Regions from separate parts of the Comamonas sp. wu1-DMT genome, predicted to be linked through region 2. Evidence: riboswitches for the same ligand, from Rfam matches in the RefSeq annotation. Region 2 holds a riboswitch; the other holds the start of a gene.
The links. Region 2 has a riboswitch for glycine ahead of V8Z78_RS10195 (trimeric intracellular cation channel family protein). Riboswitches for the same ligand answer to the same signal wherever they lie in the genome.
Positions count from the first base shown of each region.

Region 1: it holds a riboswitch for glycine, as region 2 does, so the genes downstream of both, gcvT (glycine cleavage system aminomethyltransferase GcvT) here and V8Z78_RS10195 (trimeric intracellular cation channel family protein) in region 2, are expected to answer to the same signal.

Region 1 covers NZ_JBANEM010000001.1:147,927-154,452, forward strand. The annotation lists gene V8Z78_RS00645 (HlyD family secretion protein) at 1-301, shown strand, start outside; gene V8Z78_RS00650 (DHA2 family efflux MFS transporter permease subunit) at 317-1,930, shown strand; gene V8Z78_RS00655 (hypothetical protein) at 2,000-2,329, opposite strand; gene V8Z78_RS00660 (MBL fold metallo-hydrolase) at 2,480-3,562, shown strand; gene V8Z78_RS00665 (energy transducer TonB) at 3,576-4,166, shown strand; glycine riboswitch at 4,255-4,365, shown strand; glycine riboswitch at 4,385-4,510, shown strand; gene gcvT (glycine cleavage system aminomethyltransferase GcvT) at 4,575-5,711, shown strand; partial or broken gene gcvH (glycine cleavage system protein GcvH) at 5,834-6,209, shown strand; gene V8Z78_RS00680 (MolR family transcriptional regulator) at 6,257-6,526, shown strand, end outside.
Region 2 covers NZ_JBANEM010000005.1:223,942-230,467, reverse strand. The annotation lists gene V8Z78_RS10210 (sugar O-acetyltransferase) at 310-933, opposite strand; gene V8Z78_RS10205 (hypothetical protein) at 1,317-2,021, opposite strand; gene V8Z78_RS10200 (fimbrial protein) at 2,371-3,405, opposite strand; glycine riboswitch at 3,936-4,028, shown strand; glycine riboswitch at 4,042-4,161, shown strand; gene V8Z78_RS10195 (trimeric intracellular cation channel family protein) at 4,214-4,879, shown strand; gene mnmC (bifunctional tRNA (5-methylaminomethyl-2-thiouridine)(34)-methyltransferase MnmC2/FAD-dependent 5-carboxymethylaminomethyl-2-thiouridine(34) oxidoreductase MnmC1) at 5,023-6,526, shown strand, end outside.

The DNA.
Region 1 (6,526 bases), on a different contig from region 2:
CGCCACCGGCAACTGGATCAAGGTGGTGCAGCGCGTTCCCGTGCGCATCAGCCTGGAGCCCGAAGCGCTCAAGCAGCACCCGCTGCGTGTGGGCCTGTCCATGGACGCGAAGGTCGATATCCGCGACAAGGACGGCCAGGCCCTTGCCAGCACGCCGCGCAGCGAGCCCGTGGCCCAGACCACGGTCTATGACGGCAGCCTGGCCCAGGCCGAGCAGCGCATCCAGCACATCATCGCGGGCGACAAGCTGCCAGCACTGACCCAGCTGGCCGATCTGCCCGCAGCCCAGCCTGCGCAATAAGACGCGGAATCAGCCATGACTTCCTCGACTTCTGCCAATCCCGGAGCGGGTGCCTCGCCACCGGCTCCGGCGGCCCGCCACATGCCGCCAGCCATCGCCCCGCTCAAGGGCGCGCAGCTCGCCCTGGGCACGCTGGCGCTCTCGCTGGCCACCTTCATGAACGTGCTGGACTCCTCCATCGCCAACGTGGCCATTCCAGCCATCTCGGGCGATGTGGGCGTCAGCCCCAGCCAGGGCACCTGGGTCATCACCAGCTTCGGCGTGGCCAATGCCATCTCCGTGCCGCTGACGGGCTGGCTCACCCAGCGCTTCGGTGCCGTGCGCCTGTTCACCATGAGCGTGCTGCTGTTCGTGCTGACCTCCTGGCTCTGCGGCTTTGCCTCCTCGCTGGAGATGCTGGTGCTGTTCCGCGTGCTGCAAGGCGCCGTGGCCGGCCCCATGATTCCGCTGTCGCAGACCCTGCTGCTGTCCAGCTATCCGCCCGCCAAGGCCGGTGTGGCGCTATCGCTATGGGGCGTGACCACGCTGGTCGCACCCGTGGTGGGGCCGCTGCTGGGCGGCTGGATCACGGACAATATTTCCTGGCCCTGGATCTTCTACATCAATGTGCCCGTGGGCCTGCTCTCGGCCCTCATGACCTGGAGCATCTACCGCAACCGCGAAACGCCCACGCGCAAGCTGCCTATCGACACCGTGGGCCTGTCCCTGCTTGTGCTCTGGGTGGCGGCGCTGCAGCTGATGCTGGACAAGGGCAAGGAGCTGGACTGGTTTGCCTCCAATGAAATCATCGCCTTTGCGGTGATCGCCGTCGTGGCCTTTGCCGTGTTCGTGGTCTGGGAGCTGACCGACGCCCATCCCGTCGTCGATCTGCGCCTGTTCAAGAGGCGCAACTTCGCGGCCGGCTCGATCGCGCTGTCCATCGCCTACGGCCTGTTCTTCGGCAATGTGGTGCTGCTGCCGCTGTGGCTGCAGCAATGGATGGGCTACACCTCCACCTCGGCCGGCCTGGCCCTGGCGCCGGTGGGCCTGCTGGCCATCCTGCTCACGCCCATGGTGGGCCGCAAGGTCGGTGTCTGGGATCCGCGCAAGATGGCCACGATTGCCTTCATCGTGTTTGCCATGGTGCTGTGGATGCGCTCGAAGTTCACCGTGGAGACCGACTTCGCCCATATCCTGATTCCCACGCTGATCCAGGGCGGCGCCATGGCCTTCTTCTTCATTCCGCTGACCACCATCACGCTGAGCGGACTGACGCCGGACCGCATTCCGGCCGCCGCAGGCCTGTCCAACTTCGTGCGGATCACGGCCGGCGCCATGGGCACCTCGATTGCCACCACGCTCTGGGAAAGCCGGGCTTCCATGCACCATGCCCATCTGACCGAGTTGCTGGTGCAAGGCCAGGGCACGTTTGCCAGCACGGTCAGAAATCTGCAGGCAGCGGGCATGAGTGCCGAGCAGGCCTATGCCCAGATCAACCGGATGATCGATCAGCAGGCCTTCACGCGGGCCGCCGACGACATCTTTCTGGCATCGTCCTTTCTGTTCCTGAGCCTGATCGTGCTGATCTGGTTCACCAAGCGCCCGGCTTCTGCCGCAGGAGCCGCCGACGCGGCCGCCGGCGCACACTGATTAACTTCAGACAAAATTGGCTGAAAATGCTTGAATCACAAGCGTTTTCAGCTATTTTTTTGACAGCACCTAAGTACCGTCAGCTTGCTTGTCCAGGCGTCGCAAAAACACCTGCAACTCCTTGACGACCTGGGCATCGCCCTTGGCCTGTGCGCAACTCAGCCCTTGCTGCCAGGCGGCTCGCGCCGCCTGCGCATCGCCCAGCGCCAGCTCCACCTTGCCCAGTTGCTTCCAGGCGACGGAGTATTCGGCATCCAGTGCCGTGGCCTTGCGCAGATGCTCGCGCGCCACGGCCATCTGCTCGTCGTCGGCATAGGCCTTGCCCAGGGTATAGCGCAGCAGCGCACCATCCTTGCCGGCCGCCAGCATGCTCTCCAAATTGTGAACCATGGGATTCATGTGCATTTGCTCCTCAGACAGCGAGTGTCGCATCCGCCCCGAGAAAGCAGCTGAATGGCCGTGCCTGTGTTACGGCCTCTTGCAAGCCGGCTCTTGGAGCGCTGCAAACCGTCCCAAACTGCGGCCAATGTCTCAATAAGGCGCCTGATCTTGTTTCGCAAACCAAGTCTCTCCACCTCCATCACCGACTACGAGGACTCGCCCCAGTATTCGGGCGGGCGTTTTCGCAACACGCATCCGCGCCCGCTCAACAGCCCCAAGCCAGATGCCGGGACGCTATGGAAGTTCTTCTTCAACAAGCCGGCCGATTCCCAGCCGGGCAAGGCGCTGCCCGTTTTGCCGCTGAGCACGACCGAGCTAAACCTCGCGCCCGAACGCAGCCTGTATCGCCTGGGCCATTCGACCTTGCTGATGAAGCTGCGCGGCGGCTGGTGGTTGACGGACCCCGTGTTTTCCGAGCGCGCCTCGCCGCTATCGTTTGCCGGCCCCAAGCGCTTTCATGCCCCGCCGATTGCCCTGGACGAGTTGCCTGCCTTGCGCGGCGTGCTGCTCTCGCATGACCACTACGACCATCTGGACCGCGCCACCATTCGCGTGCTCGCGCCCAAGGTGGGAGTTTTTCTCTGCCCCTTGGGAGTGGGAGACAGACTGGTGGCCTGGGGCGTGCCGGCCAACAAGATCGTGCAGCACGACTGGTGGCAGGGCAGCGAGGTCGACGGCCTGCGCTTCACGGCCACGCCGGCCCAGCATTTCTCGGGACGCAGCCTGCGCGACGGCAACCGCACGCTCTGGGCGTCCTGGACCATAGAAGATCGCCAGGCCGACAGGCCGCTGCGCGTCTTCTTCAGCGGCGATGGCGGCTACTTCGACGGTTTTGCCGAAATCGGCAGGCGCTTCGGCCCCTTCGATGTCACGTTGATGGAGACCGGCGCCTACGACGCCCACTGGCCCTATGTCCATATGCATCCGGCGCAGACCGTGCAGGCACACAGGGATCTCGGCGGCCAATGGCTGCTGCCCATACACAACGGCACTTTCAACCTCGCCATGCATGCCTGGTGGGACCCCTTCGAGCAGATCCTGAGCCTGGGCAGGCAGCACGGCATAGAGATCGCCACGCCCATGATGGGTGAGCGCCTGGACCTGGATGCCCCCCATGCCGGATCGCCCTGGTGGCGCGCCTGCGCCGAGGCCGACAGCAAGGGACTGGATCTGCGCCCCGCGCAACCCTGAAGGTGCAACCCGCATGGCCGACAATGTCCTCATGGACATTTCGCGCACCTCACACCTTGCCGCCGCCTGCGCCGCGTCTCTGACCGCCTTGCTGCTCGGAGCCTGCTCCCACCTCTCCGATGGCAGCCAGCCCAAGCAACCACCGAATGCCGGCATCTCGATCACAGTTTCCGGGCAGCCGGAGCCGACGCCGGCTCCGCCATTGGACACGCAGCACAGGCGGCCACAGAGCATGGAATGGCCTGCCTGGATCAAGGCAGACTGCACACCCCCCGCCCAGCTCGATCGGCAACCGCAGCCACGCCGCCACACCACGCCTTTCATCAGCGCCCACTGGTTTCCGAACGGGCTGGAGACCACGGTGGTCTTCCGCCTGGAAGTCACGGCCCAGGGCGAACTCGGCCGTGTGGCCTACCAGCCCGCCGATACCGATCCCCGCATCGTGAAGTCCATCATGCGCTCGCTCGAACGCTGGAAGTTCAAGCCCGGCATGCGCCAGGGCCAGCCCGTGACGTCCTGCTTCGAACAACCCTACCAACTGGTGTTTCCGCGCCAGGAGATCGATGTTCCTCGTACGCCCGCCATGAACACAGAACCGCAGTGAGACCGCAAGCTCAATTCCAGCGATCTGTGCTCGAAAACCCCAGAATCCATCCGATTCGGTGGTGCAAGCCCCTTGCCCACCGCTAGAATCGCCAAGGTCAGGAGAGAGTGCCTGCAGCTTGAAGCTGCCTCGCACCGCCGAAGGCGCAGACCCCCAACCCGGTGTCAAAACGCTCAGGCAAAAGGACTGACAAGCGCTGCAAGGTGTGCAAACCTGCAGCGTCCCTTGCTGGAGAGAGATGCAGGCCGTCATTTCGTATGTGCGCCGGCATCCACCGAAGGAGCAAACTGCCCGATGCAATGCGTGCAGTGAATCTCTCAGGTAAAGCGGACAGCAGGGCAAGCCCGCCACGCATGGCCCAGTCATGCATGGCCACTCATTTTGGTTTGACCACCGGAGCGCTTGCCTGTGACTGCTGCTGACACCTCTTCCGATCTGCGTTCCACACCGCTGTTTGCACTGCACCAGAAACTGGGTGCCCGCATGGTGCCGTTTGCCGGCTACGCCATGCCCGTGCAATACCCTCAAGGCCTGATGGCCGAGCATCTGCACACGCGCAAGGCTGCCGGCCTGTTCGATGTCTCGCACATGGGCCAGTTGCTGTTGCGCGGCCCCGATGCCGCCGCCGCGCTCGAATCGCTGATGCCCGTCGATGTCATGGACCTGGGCCTGCACAAGCAGCGCTACGGCCTGCTGCTCGATGAACAAGGCGGAATTCTCGACGACCTGATGTTCGTCAACCGCGGCGAAGATCTGTTCCTCATCGTCAACGGTGCCTGCAAAGAGGCCGATATCGCTCATATCCAGAGCCGCATCGCCAGCCGCTGCGAGGTCGTCCCACTGCCCGAGCGCGTCCTGCTGGCCCTGCAAGGCCCGCAAGCCGTCACTGCCCTCTCGCGTCTGATTCCCGGTGTGACGCAACTGCTCTTCATGACCGGCAATTACTTCGACTGGCAAGGCCATGCGCTCTACATCACGCGCAGCGGCTATACGGGCGAGGACGGCTTTGAAATCTCCCTGCCCGGCGAAGCTGCCGAAGCCTTTGCCGAAGCTCTGCTGGCACAGCCCGAGGTGGCCCCCATCGGTCTGGGCGCACGCAACTCGCTGCGCCTTGAAGCCGGACTTTGCCTGTACGGCAACGACATAGACACCAGCACCACGCCGGTCGAAGCCGCGCTGAACTGGGCCATGCAGAAGGTTCGCCGCACCGGCGGCGAGCGCGAGGGCGGTTTTCCCGGTGCGGCCATCGTGCTGGAGCAATTGCAGAACCCTCAGTCGCTGCGCCGCAAGCGCGTGGGCCTGATCGCGCTGGAACGCATTCCCGTACGCGAGCCTGCCGTGCTGGAAAACATGGACGGACAGCATATCGGCTACATCACCAGCGGCCTGCTCAGCCCCACGCTCAACCAGCCTGTGGCGCTGGCCTATGTCGAGCCCGACTACGCCGCCATCGATACGGAAATCTTCGCCATGGTGCGCGGCAAGCCCGTGCCCATGAAGGTAGTCGCCACGCCCTTCGTTCCCACCCGCTACTACCGCGGCTAGGTCTGCCGCCGCGCATGAGACGGGCCAGTTTGCCAAACAGCGGCCAGAACACCGCTAAAGTGCGAGCTGGACCTTTCTCAAACAACACCCGATTCCCCTGAATCCCCCATCTGGAGCTTTCCATGAGCATCAAGTATTCCAAAGAACACGAATGGATCAACGCCGCTGACAGCAATGCCGCCATCGTCGGCATCACCGTACACGCACAGGATGCACTGGGCGATGTGGTGTTTGTGGACCTGCCTGCCGTGGGCTCCACCTTCAAGGCCGGCGATGTGGCTGGCGTGGTCGAGTCCGTCAAGGCCGCTGCCGATGTCTACATGCCCGTGACCGGCGAGATCGTCGAAGTCAACGAAGCCCTGCGCGACGACCCGTCGCTCGCCAACAGCGCCCCCCCTGGCCGCTGGCTGGTTCTTCAAGGTCAAGATGAGCAATGTGGGCGAGCTCGAAGGCCTGATGGAAGAGACTGCCTACAACGACTTCGCCAAGGACAACTAAGCGTATCAACGGCCCTCGCATTGCGAAGGCCGTTTTTGCATGCAGCCATGAGCACCATTCTGTATTTCGACGATCCGGACGTCGGTCTCGCCCGCGAGACCAGCCACCCGACCTTTGCACGCATCGCAGCCCAGGACTTCTATTACGACGGCGGTGACGACTTCAGCCCCTTCGGCAGCGATGATGGCAGCGACACACTGGCCGCTCTTCAAGAGTGGTACCAGGAGCAAACAGGCGGCAACGCCAAGGCCCTGCGCTTTTTGCAGCAGCAACTGAGCGACTGGGATCTGCCCGTGCCCCAGGGCATGCTGGCTCAT
Region 2 (6,526 bases):
GGCGTTCTCATTGAGTCGACCACCTCAGCCTGTTATGGCAGCGTTCGGCCAGAAGCAGCCCCGTTCAGCACGAGGCCGCGAACGGGGGGGTCTAGGCTGGCTACAGACGCAGAGATGTGGCAAGTCTGCGACCGCTACCTCAGATACCAGACGTTGACCTGCTACCTGGCCAGACGTCCGCTGTGCGCCTCAAACCGAAAACTGGCTGGACGCAGTGCACAAGACAATTGAACGACAGCTCTCGTGAACTGCGAACTGATGCTGCCGACCCAGTGCAGTCGTTCCGAGGGTTTCATCGAACTACTGAATCTATAAGTTAGACAAGCCATTCGACATGAATTGAGGCTTAAATCCAGTTTTGTCCTGTTCGGAAATCAGGCGGATGACTTTGCATGGGACTCCGGCAGCGATGACACCTGACGGAATATCTGATGTCACAACACTGCCGGAGCCAATGATCGAACCATCTCCAATCGCTACCCCGGGATTGATGTGCACGCCTGCTCCAACCCAGACTCGATTGCCAATCTTTACGGGCTTTGCGAAGCATCCACCTGCGGCGCGCTCCATGGGGTCAATTGCGTGATTAGACGTATAGATACCGACTCGCGGCGCAAGGAGCACATCGTCACCGATGTATATGCCACCGCCATCAAGCATGATGCAATCGAAGTTGGCATAGAAATTGTCGCCAATGTGGATATTCCGTCCGAACTCACAACGGAAGGTGGGCTCGAAGTGTACGTTTCGACCTAGATGCCCTAGCAGAGACCTGAGGATCGCCTCCCGCTCACTAGCTGGTTTCGAGAAGGAGTTGTTGTACTCATTGGTCAGCAGCACCGCACTCTGCCTCGCCGCCACTAATTCAGGCGAGAGGTCGTTATACATTTGCCCAGAACAAATATGAGCAAGTTGCGTTTCGAGCTTTGACATTGGGTGCGACTAGTTTTTTAGGAAGGCGATAACCATAGCGCATCGCTGACACTCCTACGGCAACTCCTGGCCACAAGCAACCGTCTCAGAGCCACTCACTCAATGCGGCAATTTGTCCGGATCTACCTCTCAAGTGAGGCATCCGCTTGTTTGTATTAGTCGCGCGAATTGGTAGCTGCCAGATCGGAGTATTTGCACAGCATCTGTATCGGGAAGATAGGGCAATTCGATTCGTACACGATCTTGCTGCCATACCGCGATAGGTACACAGGGAAAAGTGGGCAACCACGGTAGAAAATGCACCGCAGGTTTGGATGAATCACGTGCGATACCCGCCCCAAGCGCCCTGCATCGCAGCGAAGACAATGCCCCGCTCAAGTAGTTCACCGCGTCTTCAGCAAAGGCATCAATGCAGGAGTGATTGCCTGCGCCTGCTCCGAGGTCAGCGGGTCGTACGAGACAACAATATAGGCGCCCTCCTCCAGCACATCCGCACGGGCGACGTGGTCGCCGAGTATGCCTACCACCTGCTCTGGCGTGAGTCCGAAGTAGTTGTTGCACTGTTCTCTGGCCCAGTAGTTCACCTGCCTGATGTGAAGGCACTCTTGTCTGCGTGGACCGGCCTGAGCCCGGGCATGCATACGTTCTTCATCGCTGGATTTCCAGAATTCATCTTCCTCTTCGGCCAGCACATCCATGTCCTCCACCGCAGCGAAGAATGCACCAAAGCTGCGTATATAGAGGGGGATCACCTGGTCGAAGACATACTTCAGGTCGGCTCCATTTTTTGCAGAATCAAATTCGACAGTCATGTAGTCTTCAAGGCATGGAGCCACCTCTGAATGTCGCCGATACCTCCGGCTTAGAAGTCCAATTTCAAGGCGACTGACCTCCTCGTGAAGTCGATAGCTCACTTCATTGACAGGCCAATCCGATCGGTCTTCAAATGTGATGACATCCACATCTGCCAGCCCCCAAGGTGCAGGAAGCAAAGACAAGCTCTTGCATAGCTTTGCGTAGATTTCAGAAGGACTTTCGTCGAAGTCGAATACTCTGCAAACTCTGACAACGTTGGACGTATTTTTCATTTTCTCCGCTGCCGGACATTCATTCCGCTCGGACAGACCGAGTGGATTCCGAAATTCAATCTAAGCTTGTCCGCTGCGATTTTTACTCTGGCATCTGCAGGCAAGTGCCAAGCGGCATACACACCGTTTTGGTGCAGCGCAGACTTGCGGCACTTAAGGCCCTGGCCGCTTTGGCTCTGAATAAATGGAAGGCCGGATGCGCAAACCTGCTCTCTTCCAAGAGAAAGTTGCGGGGAGCCTGTATCCCGCCACCTGGTCTCTCTCATTAGAGAAAAGTGGCTTTCCTGCGGGGGACAGCACCCCGTCTCAACCGCAAACCTTCGGTTTGGTGGTCAGTGCCAGCCGCTCTTTATTTGTAGCTGATGACAAAGGTGGCATCGGCATTCGCGCTGCCGGGCGTCGGCTCCTGCACGAGCGACGTCCAGGTATAGCGGGCCTTCAGTTTGATATTCACCGGCTCATTACCAAATTCGCCAACCATCCACTGATTGACCTCCCCCGATTCGGGCCCGAAGCTCACGAGCTCTTCATTTTCTCGTTGAATCTCGATACCTACGTTTTTGGCCACCGAATCCTCAGAAAGGGACAGAGTCGTTGATCGATTCGCCGGGTTCTGCGCATCCGAAAATACAACAAACATTCTGGTACTTGTCCCGATATCGCCCCCTGCGCATGCAAGGCTCAGGCTGAAATCCTTCCACGGCCCTTTTCCGTTATCCATCAGGTCGGAGGCACTGATGCTATCGAGAGATACCGGAACCAATGGGGTATTGAGCTTGCATGTCGGCACTCTAGGCTCAACCGAGATGCCGCTTCCTGATACCGAGATTCTTCTAAATGTTTGTTGCAAGTCGACATATCTGGACTCACCAATCAGTCCTCTAATATATCCCCCTGCTGTGATGGGCCCTGTCTTCACCAACTCCACGACAAAGTCTTCTGCTGCCGCGAGAAAATAGTTAGTACGGTCGTCATATCGCGATTGAGGCCACCAACTATTTATATTGATGCCGCCCCTGATTCGGATCCCCACGCCAGCGATGGAAGTCTTGAAGGTTTCAAAGCCATCCGGCTGGCTACTGGTCGCGACGGAGTAAAGAGTTCGGCCGATTTTCCTGTTGCACTTGACGAACCCGTCGGGGCCTGAGGCACTGACGGACTTCGAGTAAATAACTGTTCCCGGCGGAACCGAGGGATCAAAAGACCCTGTCTCCCACGGCTCCAGCCACCAGTCAACCGTCGAAACTGTCTGACCGCCTTCCAGCTTGATAGTGCAGGCGTCTTGAGCCTGTGCTGTCATCGATGCAGCCACAAGAGACGAAGTGCACAAGAATCGCAAAATGACTGGCATCAATTTGCGTTTTCGAAATCGTTGATTTGCCATTGAAATTCCACAAATACCTTTTCTGAGCATGGTATTTGTGGTTCATATGGCGATTTCTAGGATTTTTCTTAAAAGCTTGGCGTGAGCCGGCTCTCACCGAGTTTTGAACTTCTCCCCACTCAGGCTTGCAATCAGGTCGGCTTCAGGCTGACCTGAGTCACTCACAGCCCCATACCGAAGCGGCAGCAATCGCCAACACCAGTTGCTGCACGCCGCCTGTCCTTAACAGCTGTTTTACGCTCCACACAAGCTGTTCGAATTGCATGACCGCCACGTACCGGCTCAAAGGGCCGCTTCTGCGTGCCGCGACAGGTTCGTGTCGTCCCTAAGCAGTCTGTCAACGCCTGAAGAATGAGCGAGCTCTTCGAGAGCACCGCTTGTTATTGCAGACGGCTTCACAGACGAAAACGCGGGCTTGCGCGAGCCATGGCGGGGTCGGACCGGCCTTGCGCACCCTGCGCCGGCGGCCGCAGAAGCACACCAATACAGGTATTAACCCGAATAAAGTCGCTGAAACTGGCTAAAATCGCGCCCATCCCGCGGGAGAGCGGAGCCTTTAGAGGGTTCCCGCCGAAGGCGCAAACTCCCATAATCGCTCAGGCAATAAGTACCGCAGGTGGGTCTGACAAGACCCGGATATCGCCAACTGGAGAGCAGCCCGCAACCACAAGTCTGCAGGGCTCACCGAAGGGGCAAGCATGTCCACCGCGAAGGTGCTCATGCGCAACTCTCAGGTAAAAGGACAGCGGGAGAGGCAAGCCGGACACTCCCGCCGATGTGAGTGGCTGGTCTATTTTCAAGTGCCTTCATGCTTCCTTCCGTCTCTTTGCTGGACTCGTTCCAGGCCTCCAACTTCACCGTCATGCTGGTCATCTATCTGGTGGCCATTACCGCCGAAGCCATGTCCGGCGCACTCGCCGCAGGCCGGCGCAATATGGATATCTTCGGCGTCGTCGTCATCGCCTTTGTCACTGCCCTGGGCGGCGGCACCATCCGCGACATGGTGCTGGGCCACTACCCCATCGGCTGGACCCAGCACCCTGAGTATGTGTATCTGGTCATCAGCTTCGGTCTGCTGACCACCGTGATTGCACGCCATATGCACAGGCTCAAGCAGGTGTTTCTGCTGCTGGACGCCATGGGTCTGATCGCCTTTTCGCTGATCGGCTGCAATACCGCGCTGGAGCTGGGCTACCCCACCATCGTCATCATCATGGCCGGCATGATTACCGGCATCAGCGGCGGCATCTTGCGCGATGTGCTCTGCAACCAGGTCCCCGTGGTGTTCCGCCGCGAGCTGTATGCCAGCGTGTCGCTGTCCGTATGCCTGATGTTCCTGGGCCTGCGCTATCTGGATGTCAGCCCCAATATCAGCACCATCGTGTGTTTTGCCGGCGGTCTGGCCTTCCGTCTGGCCGCCATTCGTTTCAAATGGCGCCTGCCGGTTTTTTCGTACCAGCAGCGCTGGGAATAAGATCGAGCTCCCCCTGTGGCGCTGCGCGCCTTTCCCCTCTCTTGCTACGCAGGAGGGGGACGCAGCCATCGCGGCGGGGCGGCCCTTGCCTGGCTGCTCTGACCTAGACTGCGCCATGCATTACTCATGTAGTTTCACTTTCCATGTCTGAACCGATCACATGGATGCCGGATGGCACCCCCTACAGCTCCAGATTCGGCGATCGCTATCACAGCGAGTTCGGCGGCCTCGACCAGGCCCGCCAGGTTTTTCTCGGTGGCTGCAACCTGCCAGCAGCCTGGGCCGATGCAGCGCAGTGGCGCATCCTGGAGACCGGCTTTGGCTTCGGCCTGAATTTCCTGGTCACCTGGGCGGCATGGAAGGCCGATCCCAGACGCCCGCGCATTCTGCATTTTGTCTCGGTGGAGGCCTACCCTGTCTCGCGCGAGGATCTGCTCGCGTTTTTGCCGGCCGATGAGGTACTGCGCGCGCTTGGCGAACAACTGGCCGAGCAATGGTGGGGACTGCTGCCGGGCGTGCATCGCCTTTCCTTTGATGACGGCCAGGTGCTGCTGACGCTCTATATAGGCGATGCCAGGACCATGCTGCGCAAGCAGCAGATGACGGCGGACAGCGTGTATCTGGATGGCTTCTCTCCCCAGCTCAACCCCGAGATGTGGGATGAAGATGCCATGAAGAACATTGCCCGCCATTGCCGCCGGGGCACGCAGCTTGCCACCTGGTGCGTGGCCGGCCATGTGCGCCTGGCGCTCAAGGCTCAGGGTTTTGAAGTCAAGAAGCGCGCTGGCGTGCCGCCCAAGCGCCATAACCTGCATGCAGCCTACAACCCGGCCTGGGAGCCACGCCATCGCCCTGACGGCCTGCCTGCGCCCGTGGGCCAGGCCGGCCGCTGCCTGGTGCTGGGTGCAGGCCTGGCTGGTGCCGCCGCTGCCGCCAGCCTGGCAAGACGCGGCTGGGAAGTGACGATGCTGGATGCGGCGGCCGAGCCTGCGGCAGGAGCATCAGGCTTGCCAGCCGGCTTGTTTTGCCCGCATATTTCGCCCGATGACAGTGTTCTATCGCGCCTGTCCAGAAGCGGCGTACGCACAACGCTACAAAATCTGCAGCAACTGAGCCAAGCGCAAAAGTTGCATCCAGCCCAGGACTGGGCCCATGGCGGCGTGCTGGAGCATGACCTGAACGAGCCCTCCCATCTGCCCAGGTCATGGCTGCAACCCGGCAGCGAGAACAGCCCCTGGGGCCTGCACTGGAGTGCGCCTGCGCTGCCGGCTCAGCTGGCTGCGGCACAGCTGCCTGCAGACAGCCACGCCGTATGGCATGAGCAGGCTGGCTGGGTACGCCCCGCACAACTGGTGCGCGCGCTGCTGCAAGCCCCCGGGATTCATTGGCAGGGCCATGCCCGAGCTTCGAGCCTGGTGCGCGATGAAGTGCGCAATATCTGGCAGGTGCTGGATGCGCAGGGCCAGACCCTGGCCGAAGCCCCCATGCTGGTGCTGGCCCTTGGCCCGGACACCAAGCCCTTGTTGCAAGCCAGCGGCCTGGCAGCAGGAGAATGGGAGCTGCAAGCCATACGCGGCCAGGTCAGCGTGGCCGAGCATGATGCAGGGACGCTGGCGGCCATGCCGCCCTTCCCCGTCAACGGTCATG